DNA from 3 places in the Scandinavium lactucae genome. Region 3 is predicted to be linked to each of the others. Evidence: predicted binding sites of a transcription regulator. Region 3 holds the regulator's gene; each other region holds the start of a gene.
What was found. The regulator Fur, encoded in region 3, represses iron uptake genes when iron is present. The targets are predictions, from matches to a motif close to ATAATAATGAGAACNACTATCAA.
Positions count from the first base shown of each region.

Region 1 (4,665 bases), on a different contig from region 3:
CAAATTATAATCGCCCGGCACGCCGAACATATGGTCGATCCCGCACCCGGCAAGACGATCCACCAGATAATCCGCGATTGTGTAATTCGATTGCATAGCCATCGTCCTTTCGCCGCATAGATATTCTGAGTATTAGAGATGCGCGAAGTCTGTCCAGAAGGATAAGATTTTCTTTGTGGAAAGTAGGGTTTACAGCGTTAAAGAGTGTACGTCAAAGGCAACATTGATTAGTGTAAACGTATACACACCCTGTCCCTACTGGAGGTTTTGATGGTTTATCAGGCAAATCCGACGCGCTACGAGACGATGGAATATCATCGCTGTGGCCGAAGCGGACTCAAGCTCCCCGCCATTTCGCTGGGCCTTTGGCACAACTTCGGCGATGAAACGTTAGTGGAAACCAGCCGTCAATTGCTGCGCCATGCGTTCGATCTCGGGATCACCCATTTTGATCTCGCCAATAACTACGGCCCACCGCCGGGCTCAGCCGAGAGCCATTTTGGGCGCATTCTGCGCGAAGATTTTCTGCCGTATCGCGATGAGCTGATTATTTCCACTAAAGCGGGTTACACCATGTGGGACGGTCCCTACGGCGACTGGGGTTCACGAAAATACCTGGTGGCAAGCCTCGATCAGAGCCTGAAACGCATGGGGCTGGAGTATGTCGATATTTTCTATCATCACCGCCCTGACCCTGATACGCCGCTGGAAGAAACCATGCGCGCGCTGGATCACGTAGTGCGCCAGGGTAAAGCCCTGTATGTCGGGCTTTCCAATTATCCGGCCGATCGCGCACGTGAAGCATTGGCGATTTTGCAGGGTCTGGGTACGCCGTGCCTTATCCATCAGCCGAAATACTCGATGTTCGAACGTTGGGTTGAACAGGGCCTGACCGACCTGCTTCAGGAGCAAGGCGTCGGCGCGATTGCCTTCTCCCCGCTGGCTGGCGGACAGCTCACCGACCGTTATCTGAATGGGATCCCGGCTGATTCACGCGCTGCCAGCGGGAGCAAGTTCCTCAGCGCCGACAGCATCACCGAAGAGAAGCTCAATAAAGTGCGCCAGTTGCATGAGATTGCAAACTCGCGCGGTCAGAAATTGTCACAAATGGCGCTGGCCTGGGTATTGCGTAATGGCAAAATCACGTCGGTGTTGATTGGTGCCAGCAAGACCGCACAGCTTGACGACGCGGTAGGTATGTTGAGTCATCGTCAGTTCACGGAACAGGAAATTGCCGCCATCGACGCCATTCTGAACGGAACAAAATAACGCCATTTTTAGCAAAAAGTGCTGTGACCTGGGTTTTAGGAGTTGCTCCAATCCTACGCGGTTGTAACACCTCGTAAGATTGCGTTAACAGGCCCACTTAGGCCCCGATAGTGAGGAGAAACGCCATGTTCAGGTCACTGATTCTGGCTGCAGTATTACTGGCAAGTGCCCCAATGGTGGCGAATGCAGGCGAAATCACCCTGCTGCCATCGGTTAAATTACAAATTGGCGATCGCGACAATTACGGCAACTATTGGGACGGCGGCGGTTGGCGTGACCGCGACTACTGGCGTCGTAACTATGAATGGCGCGATTCGCGCTGGCATCGTCATGATAACGGCAGGCACCGCGGTTGGGATAAGCATAACGCCTATGAACGCGGTTACCGTGAAGGCTGGAACGATCGCGATGACCACCGTGGCGGTTGGGGTCGCGGTCCGGGCCGTGGCGGGCACGGACATGGCCACGGACACCATTAAAAAAGCAGCCTTCGGGCTGCTTTCTCATTGCTTGCTACACAACATAGCATAGCGCTTTACAACCCCAGCAATGTACCTACCAGCAGCCAGCCGTTCAACGCCACGACCAGTGCCACGATAACCCATCCCGTGCGTTTCACGAGTCGGGTATTCACCAGGTCGCCCATCAATTTTTTATCGCTGGTAAACAGCAGCAACGGCACCAGCGCCAGCGCAATACCAAAGCTGAGTAACACCTGGCTCATCACCAGTATTCGCGTGGGATCCAATCCGAGCAGGATAACCACAAACGAGGGCAGCATGGTTACCGCCCGACGAAACCACAGCGGAATGTGGAAACGGATAAAGCCCTGCATCACCACCTGCCCGGCCAGCGTCCCAACGACGGTTGACGACAGCCCGGCAGCCACCAGGCTCAGACCGAATATCGTGGCGGCGGCGTGGCTCAGCAATGGCTCGAGTGTCAGATAAGCCTGATCCAAATCGGCAATACCGGTATGGCCGTTGAAGTGAAACGCCGCCGCTGCGGTCGCCATCATCGCCAGATTAACAAACCCGGCAATGGTCATCGCCACCCCCACATCCCATTTTGTGGCACTGTAGCGTTCCTGCCGCGAGCCGCCATGAAGATGTTGGGTCAATGAGGAGTGCAGATAAATCACGTGCGGCATGATGGTGGCGCCGAGCACCCCCGCCGCAAGGAACACCGCTTCTGATGTCGGCAGAGAGGGAATAATCATCCCTTTAGCCAACGGCGCCAGCGCAGGTTGCGAGAAAATCAGCTCCACAATGTACGCCACCGCGACAAACAGCAGCAGACCGCCGATGACTTTCTCCAGCGGCTTCTGTCCACGGCTTTGCAACATCAGGATCAGGAAGGTCGCGACCCCGGTTAGCACCGCGCCCTGCAACAACGAAACGCCGAGAATGAGTTTGAAACCAATCGCCGCGCCAATGAATTCGGCCAGATCGGTCGCCATGGCGATAATTTCTGCCTGTACCCAATAGATCCACACCAGCGGGCGCGGATAGTGGTCACGAATTTGTTCGGCCAGGTTTTTGCCGGTGGCAATCCCCAGCTTGGCAGACAAGACCTGGATCAGCATCGCCATCAGGTTGGCCCAAACGACGACCCACAGCAGTTGATAGCCGTAACTGGCACCCGCCTGAATATTGGTAGCAAAGTTGCCCGGATCGATATAACCAATGGCAGCAATGAACGCAGGCCCCATTAATGCAAACCGCATCTTGCGCGCTGCGCGACTGCTGCTACTCTCAACGCGACTGTTTGTCATTTTCTGCCTCTGGAATATAGCCTTTGCTATGTTTCACTTTATCAAAATGAGAATGATTATCAAGTTCATTTAGTATGGTGATAATGATTTCTCTGATAGATGGAAACGATAGCTGCGGGTCAAGCAACAGCCATGTTATCGGGAAGAGTACCGTCAGGATGCTTTACCAGTCAGACTAGTACATTAACGCAACTTTTAACACCTTTACATAACATAACAGATTTGTATGGTTGATCACCTTTTTTGAGATTGCTCACAGGTTCTAACTATAGTGAGGCATGGATCTCGTTTTCTTTTATGTTGTTGCATAGAATGTGCACGGAAATTTAACCTGCCTCATATTTGGAGCAAATATGGACCGCGTTCTACACTTTGTCCTCGCGCTTGCCGTGGTTGCGATTCTGGCGTTGCTGGTCAGTCACAATCGTAAAGAGATCCGCATTCGCTATGTGATTCAATTGCTTGTTATTGAAGTCCTGCTGGCCTGGTTCTTCCTGAACTCAGATGTCGGCCTGGGATTTGTGAAAGGATTCTCCGAGATGTTCGAAAAACTTCTCGGATTTGCTAACGAAGGGACAAATTTCGTCTTCGGTAAAATGAACGATGAAGGCCTGGCATTCTTCTTCCTGAAAGTGCTGTGCCCGATTGTATTCATTTCCGCACTGATTGGTATTTTGCAGCACATCCGTATTCTGCCGATTGTGATTCGCGCAATTGGTACCGTGCTGTCTAAAGTCAACGGTATGGGTAAACTGGAGTCTTTCAACGCGGTTAGCTCCCTGATCCTCGGTCAGTCCGAAAACTTTATCGCCTATAAAGACATCCTCGGTAAGATGTCGCGCAACCGCATGTACACCATGGCGGCGACCGCAATGTCTACCGTATCGATGTCCATCGTCGGCGCGTACATGACCATGCTGGACCCAAAATATGTGGTTGCCGCACTGGTCCTGAACATGTTCAGCACCTTTATCGTTCTGTCACTCATCAACCCGTATCGCGTTGAGCAGAGTGAAGAGAATCTGCAGATGTCTAATCTGCACGAAGGTCAGAGCTTCTTTGAAATGCTGGGCGAGTACATTCTGGCAGGCTTCAAAGTGGCAATCATCGTTTCCGCTATGCTGATCGGCTTCATCGCCCTGATTGCTGCGCTGAACGCCCTGTTCTTCACGGTCACCAGCTGGTTTGGCCACGGTATCTCCTTCCAGGGGATCCTCGGCTACATCTTCTGGCCAGTGGCTTGGGTGATGGGCGTGCCTGCCAGCGAAGCATTGCAGGTCGGCAGTATTATGGCGACCAAAATGGTCTCTAACGAATTTGTTGCCATGATGGATCTGCAGAAAGTGGCCAGCACACTGTCTCCGCGTGCAGAAGGTATCCTGTCCATCTTCCTGGTTTCCTTCGCCAACTTCTCTTCTATCGGTATCATCGCCGGTGCGATTAAAGGTCTGAACGAAGAGCAGGGTAACGTGGTTTCACGCTTCGGCCTGAAACTGGTTTACGGTTCTACCCTGGTGAGCGTGCTGTCTGCGTCCATCGCGGCGCTGGTCCTGTAAAAAACGGTCAAAAAAGCCGGGCGATGCCCGGCTTTTTTATGCCCGCAGTTCCTCAATTGGACGCGG
Region 1 covers NZ_JAWXRD010000030.1:294,077-298,741, forward strand. Annotated here, with positions in the region: gene SIK69_RS13420 (alpha-keto acid decarboxylase family protein) at 1-96, opposite strand, end outside; gene mgrA (L-glyceraldehyde 3-phosphate reductase) at 271-1,269, shown strand; gene SIK69_RS13430 (DUF2502 domain-containing protein) at 1,395-1,748, shown strand; gene SIK69_RS13435 (Nramp family divalent metal transporter) at 1,805-3,043, opposite strand; gene SIK69_RS13440 (NupC/NupG family nucleoside CNT transporter) at 3,397-4,599, shown strand; gene SIK69_RS13445 (EAL domain-containing protein) at 4,636-4,665, opposite strand, start outside.
Region 1: a site for Fur is predicted at 3,084-3,106, ahead of SIK69_RS13435 (Nramp family divalent metal transporter). Genes of this name have one in related genera too.

Region 2 (4,665 bases), on a different contig from region 3:
ACACGCAGCAATGGTCCAATTACGTGCGCGGCGTGGTCAAGCATCTGCAAAAACGTAACCCTAATTTTGCGGGCGTCGATATGGTTATTAGCGGCGACGTGCCGCAGGGTGCGGGCCTGAGTTCCTCGGCATCACTGGAAGTCGCGGTCGGAACCGTATTCCAGCAGCTTTATCACCTGCCGCTCGACGGGGCGCAAATCGCCCTCAACGGTCAGGAAGCGGAGAACCAGTTTGTCGGCTGTAATTGCGGCATTATGGATCAGCTGATTTCAGCGCTGGGTAAGAAAGACCACGCGCTGCTGCTCGACTGCCGCACGCTTGGCACCAAAGCGGTATCGATGCCGAAAGGCGCGGCGGTGATTATCATTAACAGTAACTTTAAGCGCACCCTGGTCGGCAGCGAGTACAACACCCGCCGCGAACAGTGTGAAACGGGCGCTCGTTTCTTCCAACAGCCTGCCCTACGCGATGTGTCGCTGGAAAAATTCAACGCCGTAGCGCATGAGCTGGATCCGGTGGTCGCTAAACGCGTGCGTCATGTGCTGACCGAGAACGCACGTACCGTTGAAGCCGCTTCCGCACTGGAGAAAGGCGACCTGAAACGTATGGGCGAACTGATGGCGGAGTCTCATGCCTCAATGCGTGACGATTTCGAAATCACCGTGCCACAAATTGATACCCTGGTGGAGATTGTCAAAGCGACCATCGGCGATACAGGCGGGGTGCGCATGACCGGTGGCGGCTTCGGCGGTTGTATCGTGGCGCTGGTACCAGAAGAACGGGTGCCTGCGGTGCAAGAGGCCGTTGCGGCACAGTATCATGCCAAAACCGGTATCAAAGAAACCTTCTACGTGTGTAAAGCATCACAAGGAGCGGGCCAGTGCTAAAAGAAATTCCGACTCTGGCTCCTGACGGCCTGCCTTTCCGCCTGCTGACCCTGCGCAACGGCGCGGGGATGGTAGTCACACTGATGGACTGGGGCGCGACGCTGCTTTCGGCCCGCGTTCCGATGCAGGATGGCACCGTCCGTGAAGCGCTGCTTGGCTGCGCCAGCCCGGAACACTACCCGTCTCAGGCGGCTTATCTTGGTGCCTCCGTAGGGCGTTACGCGAACCGTATCGCCGACAGTCGCTTCACCCTTGGGGGGACGACCTATGAATTGACCCCGAACCAGGGGCCAAATCAGCTGCATGGCGGCCCGGATGGATTTGATAAGCGTCGCTGGCGGGTAGTGAATCAGAATGACGAATCGGTGCTGTTTGCGCTCGAATCAGCCGATGGCGATCAGGGCTTTCCCGGTAATCTCAGCGCCACGGCGCATTATCGTCTGACCGATGATAACCGCATCGCCATTGAATACCGTGCCACCGTCGATAAAGCCTGCCCGGTGAACCTGACAAATCACGTCTATTTCAACCTCGACGGCGGTCAAAGTGACGTGCGCCAGCACAAGCTGCACATTGCGGCTGAAACATATCTCCCGGTCGATGAGATGGGCATTCCGCGCAGCGGGCTGAAAAACGTGGAACAAACCAGTTTCGATTTCCGCCAACCAAAGGTCATCGCCAGCGCCTTTTTAAGCGACGACGATCAGCGCCAGGTAAAGGGTTACGATCACGCCTTTTTACTCTCGACCCAGGGCGACATCTCCCATCCGGCGGCAGTGGTGTGGTCGGCTGATGAAAAATTGCAGCTCAAGGTCTTCACTACCGCGCCTGCGCTACAATTCTATTCCGGTAATTATCTGGGAGGTACGCCGTCCCGGGAACCCGAGCCCTATGCCGACTGGCAAGGGCTGGCGCTCGAAAGCGAATTCCTGCCGGACAGCCCTAATCATCCGGAATGGCCGCAGCCCGACTGCGTGTTACTCCCGGGTGAAGAGTACGTCAGCGTTACCGAATACCAGTTTACCTCGTTGTAATCCCTGCCCTCCTTTCGGAGGGCTTTTTTTCGCCAACTTGCTGAAAGTCCCGCCACTTACCGACAAATATACAACTGCTGATTCACAAGCCGCTTACACTACGCCGCTATTTTCGCTATGGTTAAGGATAAGCGTTGCCGTTGGTTATAAGGCGGCAATATAATGAGAATTGTTATCATTCAATCTAGTTCAGGAGTAACGGTATGGCTGTAACTAAGCTTGTGCTTGTTCGCCACGGCGAAAGTCAGTGGAATAATGAAAACCGCTTCACCGGTTGGTATGACGTTGATCTGTCTGAGAAAGGCGTTGGCGAAGCTAAAGCTGCAGGTAAACTGCTGAAAGATGAAGGCTTCAGCTTTGACTTTGCTTACACCTCTGTGCTGAAACGTGCCATCCACACTCTGTGGAATGTGCTGGATGAACTGGATCAGGCCTGGCTGCCGGTTGAGAAATCCTGGAAGCTGAACGAACGTCACTACGGTGCGCTTCAGGGTCTGAACAAAGCCGAAACCGCTGAAAAATACGGTGACGAGCAGGTTAAGCAGTGGCGTCGTGGTTTTGCGATCACGCCTCCAGAGCTGACCAAAGATGACGAGCGCTACCCGGGTCACGACCCGCGTTACGCGAAACTGACCGATAAAGAGCTGCCAGTCACCGAAAGCCTGGCGCTGACTATCGATCGCGTGGTGCCCTACTGGAACGAAACCATTCTGCCACGCCTGAAAAGCGGCGAGCGCGTGATTATCGCCGCTCACGGCAACTCCCTGCGTGCTCTGGTGAAATACCTGGACAACATGGGCGAAGACGAAATTCTCGAACTGAACATCCCAACCGGCGTGCCACTGGTGTATGAATTCGACGAAAACTTCAAACCGATTAAACACTATTATCTGGGCAACGCGGACGAAATCGCAGCGAAAGCCGCGGCCGTAGCGAACCAGGGTAAAGCGAAGTAATTTTTCGCCAGACATAAAAAAAGCGTGGAGCAATCCACGCTTTTTTATTGTCTGCTGTGCCGCTTAGCCGCGACGCGCTTTAACCGCTGTCGCCAGCTGGCGCAATACTGCGTCAGTATCGTCCCAGCCGATGCAGGCATCGGTGATGCTCTTGCCATAAGTCAGCGGCTCACCGCTTTCCAGATTCTGATTGCCTTCAACCAGATGGCTTTCAATCATCACCCCGACAATCGCTTTCTCGCCAGAGGCAATCTGCCCGGCCACATCCGTCGCGACGTCCATTTGCTTTTTGAATTGCTTGCTGGAGTTCGCGTGGCTGAAGTCGATCATCACCTGAGCTGGCAGGCCCGCTTTTTGCAGCCCTTCTTTCACCATTGCCACGTGATGCGCGCTGTAGTTTGGCTCTTTGCCGCCGCGCAGAATAATATGGCAATCGCCGTTTCCGCTGGTGTTCACAATCGCCGAGTGGCCCCATTTGGTCACTGACAGGAAACAGTGCGGTGCGCCCGCCGCGTTAATCGCGTCTATCGCCACTTTGATGGTGCCATCGGTGCCGTTTTTGAAGCCGACCGGGCAAGACAGACCGGATGCCAGCTCGCGGTGAACCTGAGATTCGGTGGTACGCGCACCTATTGCGCCCCAGCTCATCAGGTCCGCCATGTACTGCGGGGTTATCATATCGAGGAATTCACCCGCGGCAGGCAGACCGCTATCGTTGATTTCCAGCAGCAGCTTACGAGCAATGCGCAGCCCGTCGTTGATCTGGAAGCTGTTATCCATATGCGGATCGTTAATCAGCCCTTTCCAGCCCACGGTGGTGCGTGGTTTTTCAAAGTAGACGCGCATTACGATTTCCAGCTCGCCTTTCAGCTCATCACGCAGGGTCAGCAGACGGCCAGCGTATTCTTTCGCGGCAACCGGATCGTGAATCGAGCATGGGCCGATCACCACCAGCAGGCGATCGTCGTTGCCTCTGAGGATCTTATGAATCGCTTTACGTGCGTGAGACACCGTGTTAGCGGCATTCTCCGTGGCGGGAAATTTTTCAAGGAGCGCGACGGGAGGTAATAACTCGTTGATCTCTTTAATGCGTAAATCGTCGTTCTGATAGTTCATTTTCTTTCCAGCGTTGCCATACTTATATAAATGAGTGCAATGCCTTCAATCTATCTCGCCAGGCTGAAAGTGTAAACGGGCTTTTACACTTGGACCGGATAATTCCTGGAATACCGCAAAAAAACGCCAGAATGTAGCGAGAAGTGAGATATCCGCTACACTTTTTAAGTGTAAATCCTGAGATTTGATTAATTAACAAGATTCCAGACTGACATAAATCAGGATCGCGGAATCTTTAGCCACTGTGCAGTACATACAGTCAGAAATGCACTGTTGGAAGAAGTTATCCGACCTAACGACCATAACAGGAGCATCCCCATGAAAAACAAAACACTGGCAACGCTTTTCCTGACCGCAACCCTTTCGCTGATGAGTGGGGCTGCTTTAGCTGCAGACAGCGCGTCGGATAATAATGGGCAGGCCAATGCCGCTGCCTCCGCCGGACAAGTTGCCCCTGATGCCAAACAGAATGTGGCACCTAACGGCGTAGACAACAGCAATGTGAACACCCAATCGAGCGGCACGATGATGCATCCGAATGGTTCAAGCAGCGATGCACAGCACATGAGTAAGGATGAAATCCATAAAAACTCAATGTGTAAAGACGGTAAGTGCCCGGATATCAACAAGAAAGTTGAAACCGGTGACGGTATTAACAACGATGCAAATACC
Region 2 covers NZ_JAWXRD010000038.1:111,208-115,872, forward strand. Annotated here, with positions in the region: gene galK (galactokinase) at 1-887, shown strand, start outside; gene galM (galactose-1-epimerase) at 881-1,921, shown strand; gene gpmA (2,3-diphosphoglycerate-dependent phosphoglycerate mutase) at 2,125-2,877, shown strand; gene aroG (3-deoxy-7-phosphoheptulonate synthase AroG) at 2,941-3,993, opposite strand; gene SIK69_RS17130 (YbgS-like family protein) at 4,312-4,665, shown strand, end outside.
Region 2: a site for Fur is predicted at 2,078-2,100, ahead of gpmA (2,3-diphosphoglycerate-dependent phosphoglycerate mutase). Genes of this name have one in related genera too.

Region 3 (4,665 bases):
GTTCCGCAAGCCAGTGCAGCAGGATTCGTAGACGATTCAACCTTAACCGGCGGTGTTTATTACTGGCAGCGTGAACGTGACCGTAAAGACGTCACCGACGGCGACAAATACAAAACTAACCTTTCCCATTCCACCTGGAACGCCAACCTCGACTTCCAGTCTGGCTATGCCGCCGATTTTATCGGCCTTGATATTGCTGCTTTCACCGCTATCGAAATGGCGGAATCATCAGAAAGCGGACACCCAAACGAAATTGCGTTCTCATCCATTAATAAAGGCTACGACGAAGATTACTCTGGCGATAAGAGTGGTATCAGCCTTTATAAAGCCGCCGCGAAATTCAAACTGGGTCCGACCTGGGCGCGTGCAGGTTATATTCAGCCAACCGGGCAAACGCTTTTAGCGCCGCACTGGAGCTTTATGCCAGGTACCTATCAAGGGGCAGAAGCCGGGGCAAACTTTGATTACGGTGATGCTGGTGCGTTGAGCTTCTCCTATATGTGGACCAACGAATATAAGGCTCCATGGCACCTCGAAACAGACCATTTCTATCAGAACGATAAGAAAACCAAAGTTGAGTATCTGCACTCCATTGGTGCCAAGTATGATTTCAAAAATGACCTGGTGCTCGAAGCCGCATTTGGTCAGGCAGAAGGCTTTATGGATCAGTACTTCGCCAAAGCCAGCTACAAATTTGATGTTGCCGGCGCGCCACTCTCAACCAGCTACCAATTCTATGGGGCGCGTGACACCGTTGAGAGCAACACCATTAACGATATTTACGACGGCACCGCGTGGTTACAGGCACTGACCTTCGGCTATAAAGTGGCTGACGTAGTTGACCTGCGCCTGGAAGGGACGTGGGTAAAAGCAGAAGGCCAGCAGGGTTACTTCCTCCAGCGTATGACCCCGACCTATGCTTCTTCCAACGGTCGTCTGGATATCTGGTGGGATAACCGCTCAGACTTCAACGCCAACGGCGAAAAAGCGGTGTTCTTCGGTGCGATGTATGACCTGAAAAATTGGGATATGCCAGGCTGGGCCGTCGGCGCATCTTACGTGTATGCCTGGGATGCCAAACCGGCGGACTGGTATATCAACAGCGCAGGTCAGCGTGAAGACAACGCCTCGAACAAAATCAAAGAGTCTTCTTACAGCTTTGATGCGATGTACACCGTGCAGGAAGGCCGTGCGAAAGGCACGCTGTTCAAACTGCACTTCACTCAATACGACAACCACTCCGACATCCCAAGCTGGGGCGGCGGTTATGGCAACATCTTCCAGGATGAGCGTGACGTGAAGTTCATCGTTATTGCCCCGTTCACTATCTTCTGACACGCGTGCGGCAGGGTAAACCTGCCGCGCATTGATAAGGCCGTATCATGAAAAAATTGATTCTTATCGCCGTTATGGCTTCCGGGCTGGTGGCCTGTGCGCAGCCATCTCCTGCACCACAAGAAGACAGCAAGCTGAAAGATGCCTACAGCGCCTGTATCAATACCGCTGAAGGAAATCCGGATAAAATTGAAGCCTGCCAGAGCGTGCTCAACGTACTGAAAACTGACAAGACTCATCAGCAGTTTGCGACTCAGGAAAGTGTACGCGTTCTGGATTACCAGAATTGTATTCTGGCGACGCGTACCGGCAACGATCAGGCAGTCAAAGCCCGTTGTGATCAGGTGTGGAAAGAGATTCGCAGTAACAATACGCCTAAGCCGTAACCCTCGACGGTTGGCGCTATTGCCCCAACGTTATGCCAAAAATGCCAATAAAAAAGCCAACCGTCAGGTTGGCTTTTACTTTTCTGGATGTCCGATTATTTCTCGGCACCATCATGTGCGTGCTCATCTTCACGGCAGTCACCTTCTGCGCAATGGCCATAAAGATACAGACTGTGGTTGGTCAGACGAATGCCGTGTCTGGTGGCAATTTCGCGCTGACGCGCTTCGATAGAGTCATCACTGAATTCGATAACCTTGCCACAGTCGAGGCAGATCAGGTGATCGTGGTGATGCTGTTGGGTCAATTCGAAAACAGATTTACCGCCTTCGAAATTGTGGCGGGTGACAATCCCGGCATCGTCGAACTGGTTCAGAACGCGATACACCGTTGCCAGACCAATTTCTTCGCCCATGTCGATGAGGCGTTTATAAAGGTCTTCCGCACTGACATGGTGATTGTCAGGCTCCTGAAGCACTTCCAGAATTTTCAATCGAGGAAGCGTGACTTTCAGGCCTGCCTTCTTTAATGCGGTATTGTTGTCAGTCATGCGGAATCAGTCCTGTTGCTAGGCGATACACTTCCTTATTGGAAGTATTACTAAGAATGAATTCAGGATAATGCGTCTCATTATAGGACTGCGGTGCCTAAATGAAAACTGCAAACCCTGAGCAAAGTATGCTTTTCAGAAACGAGGCATCATCTGCAAAGCGAAACATCCGACCTCGTCAAAACAGAAGACATTGTACAGATATGTGCTCAAAAGTTAAAAATTTGTAGCGATTAATTTGATTGCTTATATCTATTAATTTTACGCAACCTATCGATCTGTTCATCAATCACACGGCGCAACGCGAGCGCTGCGCCGTTACATCATCAGGCGTTCTTGATCTCTTCCAGGTGCAGCTCTTCAGAGATTTGTTTTACCCACTTCTGAACGCGTTCAGCGGTCAGTTCAGGCTGGCGATCTTCATCAATGGCCAGACCAACAAAATGGTTGTCATCGGCCAGACCTTTAGAGGCTTCGAAATGGTAGCCTTCGGTTGGCCAGTGACCGACGATGGTCGCGCCGCGTGGTTCGATGATGTCGCGGATGGTGCCCAGCGCATCACAGAAATACTCTGCGTAGTCTTCCTGATCGCCACAGCCGAACAGGGCCACCAGTTTGCCGTTGAAGTCTACCTCTTCCAGCGTTGGGAAGAAGTCGTCCCAGTCACACTGTGCTTCACCGTAGTACCAGGTTGGGATACCCAGCAGCAGAATGTCGAAACCTTCGAGGTCTTCTTTACTGCTCTTGGCAATGTCATGCACCTCGGCAACGTCTTTGCCCAGCTGCTTCTGGATCATCTTCGCAATATTTTCGGTGTTACCGGTGTCGCTGCCGAAAAAAATACCTGTGATTGCCATGAGTAAAATAACCTCTTGAAACGTAATGAAATGATGGTGGAATGTTGCCCACAGATAAAGGCAATGATAGCAGGAGGAGAAGTGCGCGGGAACTGCAATTGCGCCGGACTGCACTCACTGCTAAATGAAAGTGAAAGATTTCGTGTTTTCAGTCACGTTCCTGGCCGTGTAACACAGCCAGCTGTTGCATCAGTATCTCTTCGATAAGCTCGCTGCGGCTCATGTTTCTGGCATCCGCCAGCTCATTGAGCGCGTCGACGGCATCGTTATTGAGCTTAAGCTCAACGCGTTTGAGACCGTTGCTTTTGTCGCGTTTCAGCTGATTACGCTTATTAATGCGTAACTGTTCGTCGCGTGAGAGCGGATTGGTTTTCGGCCTTCCCGGGCGACGCTCGTTTGCGAACAAATCTAATGTCGTTCGGTCCGTTTGTTCTTTTGCCATGATTCAGAGTGACTTCGGGGAAACAAGCCGCCAGACGACAGGCCCGGCGCAGATAGCGCGCAATCATACATGAGCGAAACCCACACGCCAACGCCGGGAGCCACAATGGCGCTTGCTTGCTCGGATTTTAATCATTCCGCCAGATAGCGACGGATAGCGCGGAGTACTGCTTCCGGTTTTTCAGCATGAACCCAGTGTCCGGCTCCGGCAATCACGTGCGCTCGCGCCTGTGGGAACTGCGATAACAGGGCGTCGCGGTACGCGTTGGTGACATAAGGCGAGTTGCCGCCAGCAATAAACAGGGCAGGGTGGTCCCATGCGGGAATCGTTTCCCAACCGACGATGTGCGGGTACTGATCCCATAACGTGGGCACGTTGAAGCGCCATTCACCGTCGACAAAAGATTTCAGCAGGAACTGAATCACGCCTTCTTCATTAATATGCTGGCGCATAACCTCTGCCGCTTGCTGACGGTTTGAGACAGCGGCTTCGGTCACCGCGTTGATGGCCGCAAAGATTTCATCGTGACGACGCACCTGATAATTCACCGGGGCAATATCGATTGCCACCAGTTTTCCGACGCGTTCTGGTGCCAGGGCGGTAAACGCCATCACCGCTTTCCCGCCCATGGAATGACCGATCAACGTGGCTTTCTCAATACCATTGGCATCAAGCGTGTCGAGAAGATCCTGCGCCATCGCCGGATAGGTCATTTCCGCGGATCGCGGGGAAAGACCGTGGTTACGCATATCGACTTGCAGAATATCGTGGTCGGCAACCAGATCTCTCGCGAGGATCCCGAGGTTATCCAGGCTACCGAAAAGGCCGTGAACCAGGACGATGGGAGAATTAGTGTGCAGGTTTTGTGCAGTTTGCGCTCGGCTGTTTAATTTCATGGCAAAGTTCTTTTTTTCGCTACGTCGGGTTAGGGTATCATGTTGAGCATTCTGCCGCCCGGCTGCAACACTCAGTAGTCGTCTGAGTTTTTGCCGACACGCTATCCGCTGTTGGGTTTTGTCCTTATAATCCCAACGACTTGTATTCAGAAAAGATATCTCACTGGATTAAGATGAAAACGATCGAAGTTGATGACGAAC
Region 3 covers NZ_JAWXRD010000035.1:48,338-53,002, reverse strand. Annotated here, with positions in the region: gene chiP (chitoporin ChiP) at 1-1,335, shown strand, start outside; gene SIK69_RS15430 (ChiQ/YbfN family lipoprotein) at 1,383-1,721, shown strand; gene fur (ferric iron uptake transcriptional regulator) at 1,817-2,269, opposite strand; gene fldA (flavodoxin FldA) at 2,596-3,126, opposite strand; gene ybfE (LexA regulated protein) at 3,275-3,568, opposite strand; gene ybfF (esterase) at 3,700-4,464, opposite strand; gene seqA (replication initiation negative regulator SeqA) at 4,638-4,665, shown strand, end outside.